Regions from separate parts of the Caldimonas brevitalea genome, predicted to be linked through region 2. Evidence: riboswitches for the same ligand, from Rfam matches in the RefSeq annotation. Region 2 holds a riboswitch; the other holds the start of a gene.

Region 1 (7,581 bases), 1.5 Mb from region 2:
TGACGCGGTAGGCGAAGTCTTCCGACAGCGCGTGATCGAAGAACACCACCGCTTCGCCGATCGGCAGGCCGTTTTTGGTGCCGCCGAAACACAGCACGTCGACGCCCGCGCGCCAAGTCACCTCGCTCGGGTGGCAGCCCAGGCTCGCCACCGCATTGGCGAAGCGCGCGCCGTCCATGTGCACCTTGAGCCGCTGGCGGCGGGCCACCTCGGTGATGGCGCGCACCTCGTCCACCGTGTAGACGGTGCCCAGCTCAGTGGCTTGCGTCAGGCTCACCACCTTGGGCTTGGGGTAGTGGATGTCGCTGCGCTTCGTGACCAGCTGCTCCACCGCCTCGGGCGTGAGCTTGCCCAGACGGGCGGCCGGGCTCTCGGCTTCCGCCGTCAACAGCTTGGAGCCGTTGGAGAAGAACTCGGGGCCGCCACATTCGTCGGTCTCGACGTGGGCCACCGGGGTGCAGATCACCGAGTGGTAGCTCTGGCACATCGAGGCCAGCGCCAACGAGTTGGCCGCGGTGCCGTTGAAGACGAAATAGACGTCGCACTCGGTCTGGAACAGCTCGCGCAGCATGTCCGTCGAGCGCTGGGTCCAGATGTCTTCGCCATACCCCGGCTGGTGGCCGCTGTTGTTGGCTTCCAGAAACCAGTGGGTCGCCTCGGGGCACATGCCGGCGTAGTTGTCGCTCGCGAAGTGCTGGCGCAGCGCTGCAACGGTGGGACTGCTCATCACGACTCTCCTGCTGCCGGTGTCACTGGTACTCGGCCACCGGCACGCAGCTGCAGAACAGGTTGCGATCACCGTAGACGTTGTCGACCCGACCCACCGGCGACCAGTATTTCTGCCGCCGCAGGGCCGGCACCGGATAGGCGGCGTCTTCGCGGCTGTAGGCGTGGGACCATACGCTGGCGAGCAGCACCTGCGCGGTGTGCGGCGCGTTTCTCAGCGGGTTGTCGTCCTGCGGCCACTGGCCTTGTTCGACGCGGCGGATCTCCTCGCGGATGGCGATCATCGCGTCGCAGAAGCGGTCGAGTTCGGCCAGCGATTCGCTTTCGGTCGGCTCGACCATCAGCGTACCGGGCACCGGGAAGCTGAGCGTGGGCGCATGGAAGCCGTAGTCGATCAGACGCTTGGCGACGTCTTCGGCGCTGATGCCGGTGCTGTCCTTGAGCGGGCGCAGGTCGAGGATGCACTCGTGGGCGACACCGCCGCTGTGGAGCTCGCTGCCGCCGCTATAGAGGATGGGGTAGTGGGGCCGCAGCCGCGCGGCGATGTAGTTGGCGTTCAGGATGGCGCATTCGGTGGCCGCGCGCAGGCCTTCGGCGCCCATCATGCGCACGTACATCCACGAGATCGGCAGCACCGCGGCGTTGCCGAGCGGCGCGGCGCTGACGGCGCCCACCTGGCCTTCGCTGCCGATGCCGGCGGTGCGGTGGGCCGGCAGGTAAGGCACCAGGTCCTGCACCACGCACACCGGGCCGACGCCAGGGCCGCCGCCGCCGTGCGGAATGCAGAAGGTCTTGTGCAGGTTGAGGTGCGACACGTCGCCGCCGAACTCGCCCGGCGCGGCGACACCGACCAGTGCGTTCATGTTGGCGCCGTCGACGTACACCCGCCCGCCATGCTGGTGCACCAGCTCGCACAGCGCCTTGACCTCGGTTTCGAACACGCCGTGGGTGGACGGGTAGGTGATCATCACGGCAGCCAGCTTGTCGCTGTGCTGCTCGCACCTGGCGCGCAGATCGGCGAGGTCGACGTTGCCGTCGCGGTCGCACTTGGTGACCACCACCTGCATGCCGACCATCTGCGCGCTGGCCGGGTTGGTGCCGTGGGCCGACTCGGGGATCAGACAGATGTTGCGGTGGCCCTCGCCGCGTGCCTCGTGGTACGCCTTGATGACCAGCAGACCGGCATATTCACCTTGCGAGCCGGCATTGGGCTGCAGCGAGATGCCGGCATAGCCGGTGGCCTGGCACAGCCACTGTTGCAGCTGCTGGTCGAGCAGTTCGTAGCCGGCCAGCTGGTCACGCGGCGCGAAGGGGTGGATGTGGGCGAACTCGGGCCAGGTGATGGGGATCATCTCGCTGGTCGCGTTCAGCTTCATCGTGCACGACCCGAGCGGGATCATGGTGCGGTCGAGCGCCAGGTCCTTGTCGGACAGCGAGCGCAGGTAGCGCAGCATCTCCGTCTCGGAACGGTGGGTGTTGAAGACGGGGTGGGTCAGGTAGGCGCTGCGGCGCTGCAGTGCGGCGGGCAGCAGGGTCGGCAGGCCGGCTTCGAAGCCCTCGAAGGACGGCAGGGCCTGGCCCTGGGCCACCACTTCGGCGAACACCTGCCACAAGGCGGACAGGTCTTCGCGCGTGGTGGTTTCGTCGAGCGTGATGCCCACCGCGTCGGGCCCGGCGCGGCGCAGGTTCATGCCGCGGCCGACCGCGTCGACCAGCAGCGGGTCGGTGCGCGAGCCGGTCAGCACCGTCAGCGTGTCGAAGGCATGTTCGTGCTTGAGCTTCCAGCCGAGCGCCTGCAGGCCTCGCGCCAGCACCGCGGTGTAGGTGGCCACGCGCAGCGCGATGCGCTTCAGGCCCTCGGGGCCGTGGTAGACCGCGTACATGCTGGCCACGACGGCCGGCAGCACTTGCGCGGTGCAGATGTTGGAGGTGGCCTTCTCGCGCCGGATGTGCTGCTCGCGCGTCTGCAGCGCCAGGCGGTAGGCCGGCGCGCCTTGTGCGTCGACACTGACGCCGACCAGACGCCCCGGCAGCGAGCGCTTGAACTCGTCCTTGCAGGCCAGGTAGGCGGCGTGCGGGCCGCCGTTGCCCATCGGCATGCCGAAACGCTGGGTGGTGCCCAGCGCGATGTCGGCGCCGAGTTCGCCGGGGGAGGCGAGCAGCGTCAGCGCCAGCAGGTCGGCCGCCACGATGGCCAGGCCGCCGCGCGCATGCACCTCGGTGATGACCGGGCGCAGGTCGCGCACCCGGCCGCACACGCCGGGGTATTGGAACAAGGCGCCGAAGCACTCGGTCTGGCCCGCCTGCTCGGCCGGGCCGGTCAGCACCGTGATGCCGAGCGGCTGCGCGCGGGTGCGCACCACTTCCAGCGTCTGCGGCAGCACGTCATCGGCGACGAAAAAGGTGGTGTTCTTGGACTTGCCGACACGCGCCGCCAGCGTCATCGCTTCGGCAGCCGCGGTCGCTTCGTCGAGCATCGAGGCGTTGGCGATCGCCATGCCGGTGAGATCGCAGACCATGGTCTGGAAGTTCACGAGCGCTTCCATGCGGCCTTGCGAGATCTCGGCCTGGTAGGGCGTGTAGGCGGTGTACCAGGACGGGTTTTCGAGCACGTTGCGCAGGATCACCGCCGGCGTGTGGGTGCCGTGGTAGCCCTGGCCGATGAAGCTCTTGAGCACGCGGTTGCGGCCGGCCAGCGCCTTCAGTTCGCGCAGCGCTTCGGCTTCCGACAGGGGCGTGGGCAGATGCATGCCCTGCGCGCGGCGGATGGCCGTGGGCACGATGGTGTCGATCAGGGCCTGCCGCGAGGCGGCGCCGATCACCGACAACATCTTGGTTTCGTCTTCGCGGGCGATGCCGATGTGGCGTTCGACGAAATCGTCGTGGGCTTCGAGTTCGGACAGGGGGGCGTGGGCGGCGGTCAGCATGGCAGGCTTTCGGTCGGCGCCCGGGACAGCGGCAGCAGTGCTGCCCCCGGGCGGCGCGGGCGGAAGGGGAGGAAGGAAAAGATCAGCTGTTCTGCACCAGCTGTTCGTAGGCGGGGCCGTCGAGCAGCGCGTCGAACTGCGCCCGGTCGGACAACTTGATCTTGAAGAACCACCCCTGGCCGAGCGGGTCGCTGTTGGCGAGCGACGGGTCGGCGCGCAGGGCCTCGTTCACGTCGATCACGCTGCCGCTCACCGGGGCATACAGGTCGGCTGCCGCCTTGACGGACTCGACGACCCCGGCGATGGCCTTCTGCTCCAGCGTCGCGCCGACGGCGGGCAGGTCGACGAACACCACGTCACCCAGGGCGTCCTGGGCGTGCTGGGTGATGCCCACCGTGGCGATGTCGTCGTCACCGGTGAGCTCGATCCACTCGTGGTCGGGGGTGTATTTCACGGTCATGTGTGCAGCTCCTGCTGTTCTCGGAAAGGGGAATCGGGGGCGGGGGTAGGCAGGCGCCGGCGCGCAGGCGCCGCACGCCACCTCGGGGCGTCAGCCGCGGTGATACCGATGCGGGGCAAATGGCATTCCGCGCACCTGCATCGGGAGGTGGCGCTCGCGCACCACGGCATAGACCGTGCCGCCGGGCGCCGTGTGGTTGACCGGCAGGTAGGCCATCGCGATCGGCTGGTTGACGCTCGGGCCGAGGGTGCCGCTGGTCACATGGCCCAGCGCGTGGCCGTGGCTGTCGACGATCTTGGTGCCTTCGCGCACCGGCGCGCGTTCGAGGCCCACGAGGCCGACGCGCTTGTTGGTGGGGCCGTGTGCGAGCTGGTTGGCGAGGGTCAGGGCGCCCGGGTAGTGGCCCTCGCGCGCGCCGCCAGGGCGGCGCACCTTCTGGATGGCCCAGGTCAGCCCGGCTTCCACCGGCGTGGTGTTGGCGTCGATGTCATGCCCGTACAGGCACAGACCCGCTTCGAGGCGCAAGGTGTCGCGCGCGCCAAGGCCGGCCGGCGCGACCTCGGGTTGGGCCAGCAGCGCGCGCGCCAGCCCCTCGGCCTGCTCGGCCGGCACCGAGATTTCGAAGCCGTCCTCGCCGGTGTAGCCCGAGCGGGTCACGAAACAGGCGGCGCCGGCCAGCTCGAAGGTGTTGCCGCTCATGAAGGTCAGGCTGGTGACGTCGGCGTTCAGCCGGGCCAGCGCCACGGCCGCCTTGGGGCCTTGCAGCGCGAGCAGGGCGCGGTCGGGCAGCGGCTGGATTTGGCAGCGGTGGCCGATGTGGGTGCGCAGATGGGCGATGTCGGCGTTTTTGCAGGAGGCGTTGACGACCAGGAACAGGTCGTCGGCGCGCCGCGTGATCATCAGGTCGTCGAGCAACCCGCCGTTGGGGTTGGTGAAGAAGCCGTAGCGTTGTTTGCCCACCGGCAGGTCGACCACGTCCACGGGCACCAGCGATTCGAGTGCCCGGGCAGCGTCGTCGCCGGACAGCCGCAGCTGGCCCATGTGGGAGACGTCGAACAGTGCAGCCGCTTCGCGGCACTGCTTGTGCTCGGCGATGATGCCGGCGTATTGCACCGGCATCTCGTAGCCGGCGAACGGCACCATGCGGGCACCGAGTTCGAGATGCAGGGTGTGCAGCGGGGTCTTGAGCAGGGCGGTGGTGTCGGGCATCACGGTCTCCGAGGGCATAAGGCATAACCACTGCACGAGTTCGTTGCAGTGGGCTGCCCTCGCTGTCCGCTTTACCTGAGAGATTGGCCGCGGCGCTTGCTCAGCGCAGACGGCTTGCCCCTTCGGTGGGCCCCCTCGTCGGCTGACTTGCAGCGTCGACCTGGGGCCTCTCTCCAGTGAGGATCGTCCGGGTGGGGACGAGCGTCAGTCCTTTTGCCTGAGCGTTCGAGCGGGGTTCCGCTCTGCGCCTTCGGCGGCTTCCGGGGAAGCTCTCTCCTGACTGCGCCGCAGTATAGCGGCGCCTGCGGCGATTGGGGCAGGAGTGGAAACGGTCCGGAAGCAAGCCGACCGGCGGCACGCCGGCAAAAACGAGCCAGACAGCCAGGGCCGGACCATTCTGCATCGCTTGCCCACTCGGCGCACCCGGCGCACGGCAAAGGCTCGCGCAGCACCGGTCGGGCGACCACGATGCGAGAAGAGAGGCGGGAGCGGGGAGGTCGGAAGAGGAGGGAAAGGAAGAGGGCGCGCGACCACCGGGAGACGGTCGGCCGGCGCGCCGGAGGGGCGCGCCGCCCGCGCAGGCGGGGCCTCGCCCCGCCTCGCTTACATCCCCGAGTAGTTGGGCCCGCCGCCGCCTTCCGGCGTCACCCAGACGATGTTCTGGGTCGGGTCCTTGATGTCGCAGGTCTTGCAGTGCACGCAGTTTTGCGCGTTGATCTGCAGGCGCTCGCCGGCACCGCTCTCGTTCGGGACGAACTCGTAAACCCCCGCCGGGCAGTAGCGGCTTTCGGGCCCGCCGTATTTGGCGAGATTGATGTTGACCGGGACGCTCGCGTCCTTCAGCGTCAGGTGCGCCGGCTGGTCTTCGCCGTGATTGGTGTTGCTGACAAAGACCGAGCTGAGCCGGTCGAAGGTCAGCTTGCCGTCCGGCTTCGGGTAGGTGATCTTGGCGCACTCGGCCGCCGGCTTCAGATAGGTGTGGTCCGGCGCCGGGCGGTGGATCGTCCACGGTGGGGCCTTGAAGCCGAGCTTGGGCAGCAGCCACTGCTCGATGCCGTTCATCACGGTGCCGACGTACAGGCCCTTCTTGAACCACTGCTTGAAGTTGCGCGCCTTGTCGAGCTCTTCGTAGAGCCAGCTCTTCTCGAACGCGGCGGGGTAGGCGCTCAGCTCGTCGTGCTGACGGCCGGCCGTCACCGCGTCGAAGGCGGCTTCGGCGGCCAGCATGCCGGTCTTGATGGCGGCGTGGCTGCCCTTGATGCGGCTGACGTTGAGGTAGCCGGCCTCGCAGCCGACCAGCGCGCCACCCGGGAACACCGTCTTGGGCAGGCTCAGGATGCCGCCGGCAGTGATGGCGCGGGCGCCGTAGCTGATGCGCTTGCCGCCTTCGAGCACTTCACGGATGCGCGGGTGGGTCTTCCAGCGTTGCATCTCCTCGAACGGGCTGAGCCAGGGGTTGCTGTAGTCGAGGCCGGTGATGTAGCCGAGCGTGACCTTGTTGTCCTCCATGTGGTAGAGGAAGCCGCCGCCGTAGGTGCTCGGGTCCACCGGCCAGCCGGCGGTGTGCAACACCTCACCGGGCTTGTGACGGCCGGGCTCGACTTCCCAGAGTTCCTTGATGCCGATGGCATAGCTCTGCGGGTCTTTGCCGGCGTCGAGCTTGAACTTGGCGATCAGCTGCTTGCCGAGGTGGCCGCGCGAGCCCTCCGCAAAGACGGTGTATTTGCCATGCAGTTCCATGCCGAGCTGGAAGCTGTCGAGCGGTTCGCCGTGCTTGCCGAGCCCGAGGTTGCCGGTGGCGACGCCCTTGACCGAGCCGTCGTCGTTATAGAGCACTTCGGCTGCCGAGAAGCCCGGGAAGATCTCGACGCCCAGGCCTTCGGCCTGCTGCGCCAGCCAGCGGGTCACGTTGCCCAGGCTGATCACGTAGTTGCCGTCGTTGTGGAAGCACTCGGGCAGGATCGGGCTCTTGAGGGCACCGCCTTCGGTCAGGAACAAGAAGCTGTCCCCGGTCACCGGCTGGTTCAGCGGCGCGCCGAGTTCCTTCCAGTTCGGAATCAACTCGTTCAGCGCGCGCGGGTCCATGATCGCGCCGGACAGGATGTGGGCGCCCGGCTCGGAGCCTTTTTCGAGCACGCAAACCGAAACCTCCTGGCCTTTTTCAGCCGCCAGTTGCTTCAGGCGGATGCCGGTGGCCAGGCCGGCGGGGCCACCGCCGACGATCACCACGTCGTATTCCATCGATTCGCGGGGACCGTA
Region 2 (7,581 bases):
CAGCGTGGCACCGAGTACCAGTATGTGCTGTGGTCGACGGTGGAAGGCCAGCAGGTGCAACTGCCGGACGCCTGGACGGTGTCGACGGCGGCGACGCTGCAGAACACCTCGTCTGCACTGCCCGCCTCGCGCCGGATCACCCTCGGGCTGGAGCCGGTGATGCTGCGCCGCTGAGCAGGCTGGACCCGGGGGCTGCCCGACCGGCAGTCGCCTGACCTTCGACACGCCGCCTTGAGACCTATCGGTGCAAGGCGGCGTTTTCTATGGGCTGTCGAAAGAGCGATCCTTGAAGAGCCAGGCGGGTCACGTCTGCCGCGCGTGGAACGACCCGGGACAGGCGCCGCACGGGGCCGGGGGCTGGGGCGGCGGTCACCCGCTCATCCTTCGTGCCCTCGAGGACTGGCAAACCAAAGGATGACGGTGTCGCTTGATAGCGGGGAGGACGGGCGGTGAGAAGACCGCCCAGGCCTTGCTTCAAGCATTGTGAGCCGCAGCCGCTGGCATCGACTCACCGCTGCGCCGCGCGTGGAAGAACGCGCGCCGATACGACGACGGCGACGTGCCCAACTGCGCCGCGAAGTGCTGACGCAGCGACAACGACGTTGCAAAGCCCACCGACGTTGCGATCTGCTCGATGGGCAGGTCGGTGGTCTCGAGGAGTTGCTGCGCCCGCGCGACCCGCTCGCCGGTCAACCACTTCACCACGGTCGTGCCGGTGGCCTCCCGGAAGCGCCGGGTGAACGTGCGTCGGCTCATGTGGGCGACGTCGGCCAACACGTCGAGCGATAGCGGTTCGCCCAGGCGCGCACGCGCCCATTCCAGCACGCCGGGCAAGCGGTTCTCGCTGGGCAGTTCCGGCACCGGCTGCTCGATGAACTGCGCCTGTCCGCCCTGCCGATGGGGCGGCGTCACCAACAGCCGGGCGACGCGGTTGGCGACGTCAGCGCCGTGCCGCTGGCGCACCAGATTCAAGCAGCAGTCGATTGCGGCCACGGTTCCGGCCGAGGTGGTGACACCGCCGTCGTCGACATAAAGCACATCGGGGCGGAAGTCGGCCTTTGGAAAGCGCTTCGCAAAGAGGTCGCGGCAGGCCCAATGTGTCGTCGCCCGCCGGCCATCCAGCAGGCCGGCGTCGCCGAGCACGAAGGCGCCCAGGCACAGCCCCACCACTTGCGCACCCCGTTCGTGCGCCTTGCGCAGCGCGTCGATCAACTCCGCCGGGGCGCGGTTGGCCGGATGGCTCCAGGCCGGCACGATCACCAGCTCGGCGTCGAACATCGGGCCCAGACCTTCCGGCACGTCGATCACCATGCCTTGCGAGCAGCGCACCGGGCCAGGTCGTGGAGAGCAGTACCTCACCTCATAGCGCGGAAGACCCGCCGGAGCGGGTTCGACGCCGAGCACCAGCGCGGGAACCGAGAGGTGGAACAGGCTGACCCCCTCGAAGGCGACGACGGCGACACGTATGGCTTGCATGGGCGAACTCGGGAGGGGGTGACGAAATTGGCCCGATTCTATCGACAGTCGTCCTTTGGGCCGATGGCCCGCGGCGTTCGTCCTCCAGAAAATCCTGACACGCCCTCGACGGCCGTCGCGCGCCTTCATCCACCTCGAACACTGAGACAGACATGAATCCTTCTGACCTCTTCCACACGCCCCTCGCGGCTGACGCACTGGGTGCCGGCACTCACAAGGCCGAGACGTCCACGACCGACCAGACGGTGCAGGTCCAGCAGATCCGCAACGCCACGCTCAAGGTGACCTACGCTGGCGCGACCTACCTGATCGACCCGTTGTTGGCTGAAAAGGGCGCTTACCCGGGGTTCGCAGGCACCTGCAACAGCCACCTGCGCAACCCGCTGGTCGAACTGCCGCTGCCCCTCGAAGAGGTGATGAAGGCCGACGCCGTCATCGTCACCCACACCCATCTGGATCACTGGGACGACGTGGCCAGGCAGCGCCTGCCGAAAGGGGTGCCGATCTTTGCGCAGGATGAGCAAGATGCGGCGAGCATCCGCCAGGACGGCTTCACGGACGTGCGCGTGCTCGGTGAGCACACGATGTTCAACGGCACACGCCTGAGCAAGACCGGTGGTCAGCATGGCGATGACAAGACCATGGTCGTCGCCGGCAAACTGCTCGGGTCTGTCTCGGGTGTCGTCTTCCAGCGTCCTGGCCGCAAGACGGTCTATGTGGCGGGCGACACCGTGTGGAACCAACAGGTCGAAGACGCGCTCAAGCAGTACATGCCGGACGTGATCATCCTGAACACCGGCTATGCGAGGATCGAGGGGCTGGAAGGCGCGATCATCATGGGCAAGGAAGACTTGTCGCGTGCCTATCAGGCCGCCCCGCGGGCCACAGTGATCGGCACCCACATGGAGGCGGTCAACCACGGCATGCAAACGCGCCAGGAACTGCGTGACTTCATCGCCGAGAAGGGGATGGACCCGCAGCGCGTGCTGGTGCCGGCTGACGGCGAGACCTACCGGTTGTAGGCCGGGGCTTCCAGCGCCCATTCATCTGCTGCCCGCCGCGTCGGCGCACGCAAAGCCCTAGCAAACTTGCCTCGACCTCCTGTCCCGGAGCCCAGCACCGTCTTGATGCTGTGCGGAGGCTTGCCAGCCGTGTTGTGGCGGCAGGCCGCGCGAACGAAGTGAGTCAAGGTGGTCGCCGGCGCCTGGACTGCCCCTGCCGCAGGGACGCACGCCTCGCGTCAAAGACATGCACGTGTTCGATTTCTTCGCGAACCGAGCAGGACGTTCGAACCAGTGCTACACTGCGTGACCAGATTCAGCGCCCAACCGTTCTCGGTTGGGCATTTTCTTGGGCCTTTTCCCGCGCTGGCGGGTGCTTTCGGGCCCTTATCCTGTCGGTGCCGCCGGTCTGCGTTTTCGGACTGTTTTCGGCCCAATTTGATTCTTTCCCGCCCTCTCTTCCCCAAAACGAGAGGCAACGTCGGGAGCACGGCACACACGCGGAAGTGCCATGCTGGCGCGAACTTTCCCGTGTGCCGAACCGAGCGGTTGCAAACCGCCTTCGAGCCGCAGAGACCGAGCGTAAACCCGAGACACCCTCGTCGACCCTCGCGGGTCACGCCGGCAGTGACTTGTTGGTGCCCGAGCGCCGCCCTCGCACAGCCCCTGCCATGTGAGCAGGCCCTTGTCAGGCCCTGTCTCGCACCGCCCGTCCCCCATCCACGAACCAGGAGTGAACACCGTGGCCAAAGAAGAACTGATCGAGATGCACGGCGTCGTGAACGAGATCCTGCCGGACTCCCGCTTTCGGGTGACGCTGGAGAACGGGCACAAGCTCATCGCCTACACCGGCGGAAAGATGCGCAAGCATCACATCCGCATCCTGGCCGGCGACAGCGTCTCCCTGGAACTGTCCCCCTACGATCTGACGAAGGGGCGCATCACTTTCCGCCACCTCGAGCGCCGAGGTTTGGCGCCTTCTTCTCGACAACCGCGTCGCTGATGGTCAGCGGTTCGCAAGCATTTCAATCACTCGGCTTCCAAGTCAGGAAGCTGCTGACCTGCACCGGCGAAAGCTGGGGCATCTTTTTAACGAATCCATCAAGGAATGACGATATGGCCACCGAAACCGGTACTGTGAAATGGTTCAACGAAGGCAAGGGCTTCGGCTTCATTGCCCCCGACAATGGCGGCAAGGATCTCTTCGCGCACTTCAAGGAAATTCAGGGCAACGGCTTCAAGACGCTGACCGAAAACCAACGCGTCGAGTTCGAAGTGACGCAGGGGCAGAAGGGTCCGCAGGCGTCGCGCATCCGCACGATCTGACGCACCTGCACTCCTGCTGCGTCCCTCGGCGGAACCGATGAAGGACTTGCAAGAGACCACCGAGCGGATCTGCGAGCTCAAGGGTTCGCTCATCGCGCTCGATGCGCTGATGACAGCGGTGCTGCACGCACTGCCGGACGATGCGCGCCATGAAGTGCTGGAGCGCTTCGTGGTGCATGCCGAAGTGGCGCGAACCGTGCTCTTGCACGTCCCCATCTCGGAGCACACGATTGCCGCCTTCGAGCACGACATCGGCAGGTACCTGGCCATCGGTCACGCGCCGCACGACTAGGCGGTGTTCAAGAGGTCGCTCTCCTGTGCGCCCAAAAATGCGCGACGCCCAACCCCTCTCGGTTGGGCGTTTTCATTTGGGCCTTTCCCGCGCCCATGTCCAATGCCGAACCTTTACGTTGGCCTCGCCCTCCGTGGCCCGTCGAGGTCGCCTCAGCAGGCCGTCAGACGGCAAGGCTGCCGCTGAAGTAACATGGTCGCGCACTGCGGGAGAGCGGGGCCGCAAACCCCCGCCGAAGGCGCAAACTCCCATCATCGCTCAGGCAAAAGGACCGCAGTCGCACGTTTTCGCCGACTGGAGAGTGGCCGTCACGGCCCACCGAAGGGGCAGGCTGCAGGCGCAGCTGAAACTCTCAGGTTCAAGGACAGGGGGAGAGGCGCAGCAGGTGCACGTCGGCGTGACGCGCGTCCTGCGTCCACTCTGGAGTCCTGATGTTGACCATCGTCTACCTTGTCGCCATCGCCGCCGAAGCCATGGCGGGCGCTCTCGCCGCCGGCCGCCGCAGCATGGATTTCTTCGGCGTCACCGTCATCGCCTTCGTCACGGCACTCGGTGGGGGCACGCTGCGGGATGTCATCCTCGGGCACTTTCCGGTCGGATGGACCCAGCATCCCGCCCATGTGTACCTGGTCATCTCCGCTGGCCTGCTGACGACGTTGGTGGCCAGGTATTTGCATCACCTCAAGCGCATCTTCCTCGTGCTCGATGCCATGGGCCTGGTGGCGTTCTCGTTGATCGGGAGCGACGTGGCCCTGCAGATGAGCTACGCACCACCCGTCGTCATCATGGCGGGCATGATCACCGGCATCTTCGGCGGGGTGCTGCGCGACGTCCTGTGCAACCAGGTCCCGGTCGTGTTCCGCCAAGAGCTCTATGCCGTCGTGTCTCTTGCGGTCTGCCTGCTGTTCCTGCTGCTGCGCGAATACGGTGTCGCGGACGACCTGAACACGGCCATCAGTTTCTCCGCCGGACTCACACTGCGCCTGTGCGCCGTCTGGCGCGGCTGGCGCCTGCCGACGTTCTCCTATCGCCAGCGCTGGGACTGAGCTCACGCCTGCGCCGGGCACTTCGAGCCTACATCGGGCTGAGACTGTAGGCCGGGCAACACGGGCTTTGCTTCCGCCCCGAGCCAACCCGCCGCGGCCGCATATGTCACGTCGAGCCCTCCACGGAGGAGGGTTCCACCTGATGCTCACCAAATGAAAGCAGTTGCAACATCGCCAAAAAACACAACCTGGAGACAAAACATGACGATGGGTCGAGTGCTGCTTGCCGCCTGGTTCGCATCGTTCGCCGCGATGGCGAACGCACAGGCGTCGCAACCGCTGCGGGTGGGTTTCGTGTGCCCCCTCAGCGGGGGATCGCAGGAGTTCGGTCACAGCGCCCGCCTCGGCGCCGAGCTGGCGGTCAAGGAAATCAACGAGGTGGGTGGCTACTTGGGCCGGCAGCTCGAACTGGTCACGCGCGACGACAAGGGTGACCCCGACGAAGGCCGCCGACAGGCCGAGGACCTGGTGCTCAAGCAGAAGGTGGACTTCACGGTCGGCTACTGCAACACCGGTGTGGCCCTGAAGTCGCTCGATGTGTTCCAGGACCACAAGCACCTGCTGGTCGTGCCGGTGGCGACCGGGTCGGCCGTGACGGCCAAGTACCCGGCCGACAAGAGTTTTGTCTTCCGCATGTCGGCGCGCGACACGCTGCAGGCGGCCTTCCTGGTGGACGAGATCGTCAAGCGCGGCTACACGCGGGTCGCCGTGTTCGCCGACGCCACCGGCTACGGCGAGGGGGGCCTCAAGGACGTCGAGAAGTTCCTCGCCGAGAAGCAACTGAAGCCCGTCTACACCGCACGCTTCGACCTAGGCGTGCGCCGGCTCACAGAGCAAGTGCAGCAGGCCCGCGCCGCCGGGGCGGAAGTGATCCTCGGCTACACCTTGGGCGCCGAGCTCGCGGTGCTCGCCGAGGCGCGCGCCCAGGCGCGCTTCGAGGGCCCGCTGTACGGCCCCTGGACCCTGTCGTTCCGCACCTTGCCCGAGCGCGCCGGCCCCGCGGTGGAAGGCGCGATGATGGTGCAGACCATCATCCAGGACCTCGCCAACGAGCGCCGGGCGTCCTTCCTGGTTCGCCTCAAGCGCCATGCCGGCACCCAGCCGCTGGGCTCGCTGATGGCCGCGGCGCAGACCTACGACGCGGTGCACCTGATGATGCGCGTCGTGTTCCAGACCCGCGGCAACACCTCGGCCGATGTATTGAAGCAGGCGTTGGAGAACCTGGAGCGGCCCTACCCCGGCGTCGTCACGTCCTACGACCGGCCCTTCTCGGCCGCCGACCACGACGCCTTCTCGCGCAACATGATCTGGCTGGGCGTGTGGCGCAAGGGCGAGATCCAGTTCTATCACGCCGACGACGCCAAGCGCGCCAGTTTCATCCGGCGCAAGGAGTCCTGAGCCGGCGCCGCTTGCATGACCGCACACCGCATCCCGCCCATCCAGGGCCTGCTCGCCTTCGAGGCGCTCGCACGGCTGCGCAGCGGCACGCTGGCGGCTGAAGAACTGAACGTCACGCCGAGTGCCGTCAGCCACCGCATCCGCCAGCTGGAGTCGCAGCTGGGGCTCAAGCTGTTCTCGCGCGGCGACTTCACGCTGACGACGGATGGCGCCGCCTACCTTGCGCGCGTGCGCGAGGCCTTGACGGCCTTGCAGCAGGTGCCGGGGCGCAGCAGTGGCAGCGGCGGCGCCACCCGGCTGCGTGTCGCGGTCACGCCGACCTTCTCGCGCCAGCTGCTGCTGCCGCGGCTGGCGCTGTTCCGGCATGCTTATCCCGACATCGACCTGATCCTGCAGGTCACCATCCCGATGCTCAATGTGACGGCCGAAGAGACCGACATCGAGCTGCGCTTCGGCACCGGGCCCTTTCCGGACCGCGAGTCGGTGCGGCTGCAGTCCGACACGGTGTGCCCGGTCTGTAGCCCCGAGTACCTCAACACGGTCGGGCCCTTCGACGGCTTTCAGAGCGACGAGACGGTGGCCCGGGCGCGCTTGATCCGCTGCCCGCTGGAGCCGTGGCGCACCTGGTTCACCGAGTGCGGGCTGAGCTTGACCGAGCCGCGCGAAGGCGCGCAGTTCAACGACATCGGGCTGGTGCTGGACGCCGCCGTGGCCGGCTTCGGCGTCGCGTTGATGCGCATGAAGCTCGGCGCGGCCTGGCTCGACGACGGCCGGCTGGTGCGTTTGTCGGACCGCCAGGTGGCCTCGCCCAACCACTATTTCCTGTGCTGGCAGCCGGGCGCGCTGGAGCGCTGGGAGTGCGCCGCCTTCGTCGAGTGGATGAAGCAATCGCTCGGTTGACGGGGGCCCGGCGCGTCGCTTGAAAATCGCTCAAGCGCACGCCCAAGAAGTTTCAACCGGCAGCTGTCGCGTCTTTCTACAGTGGGTACGCAGAGACGGGGGTCACACCCGCTCGCACCACAAGGAGACAGACAGCATGATG

What was found. A riboswitch is a leader RNA that binds a small molecule or an ion and turns the genes downstream of it on or off. The one in region 2 is predicted to bind glycine.
Region 1: it holds a riboswitch for glycine, as region 2 does, so the genes downstream of both, gcvT (glycine cleavage system aminomethyltransferase GcvT) here and AAW51_RS02335 (trimeric intracellular cation channel family protein) in region 2, are expected to answer to the same signal.

Annotation. Positions count from the first base shown of each region.
Region 1 is NZ_CP011371.1:2,011,666-2,019,246, forward strand. It holds gene AAW51_RS08880 (threonine aldolase family protein) at 1-727, opposite strand, end outside; gene gcvP (aminomethyl-transferring glycine dehydrogenase) at 750-3,653, opposite strand; gene gcvH (glycine cleavage system protein GcvH) at 3,736-4,113, opposite strand; gene gcvT (glycine cleavage system aminomethyltransferase GcvT) at 4,204-5,322, opposite strand; glycine riboswitch at 5,375-5,509, opposite strand; glycine riboswitch at 5,518-5,611, opposite strand; gene AAW51_RS08900 (electron transfer flavoprotein-ubiquinone oxidoreductase) at 5,926-7,581, opposite strand, start outside.
Region 2 is NZ_CP011371.1:532,212-539,792, forward strand. It holds gene AAW51_RS31150 (glycosyl hydrolase) at 1-174, shown strand, start outside; gene AAW51_RS02310 (GlxA family transcriptional regulator) at 475-1,476, opposite strand; gene AAW51_RS02315 (MBL fold metallo-hydrolase) at 1,629-2,498, shown strand; gene AAW51_RS31300 (hypothetical protein) at 2,601-2,660, shown strand; gene infA (translation initiation factor IF-1) at 3,220-3,480, shown strand; gene cspE (transcription antiterminator/RNA stability regulator CspE) at 3,594-3,803, shown strand; gene AAW51_RS02330 (hypothetical protein) at 3,841-4,095, shown strand; glycine riboswitch at 4,292-4,379, shown strand; glycine riboswitch at 4,380-4,473, shown strand; gene AAW51_RS02335 (trimeric intracellular cation channel family protein) at 4,527-5,141, shown strand; gene AAW51_RS02340 (ABC transporter substrate-binding protein) at 5,343-6,539, shown strand; gene AAW51_RS02345 (LysR substrate-binding domain-containing protein) at 6,555-7,439, shown strand; gene AAW51_RS02350 (ABC transporter substrate-binding protein) at 7,579-7,581, shown strand, end outside.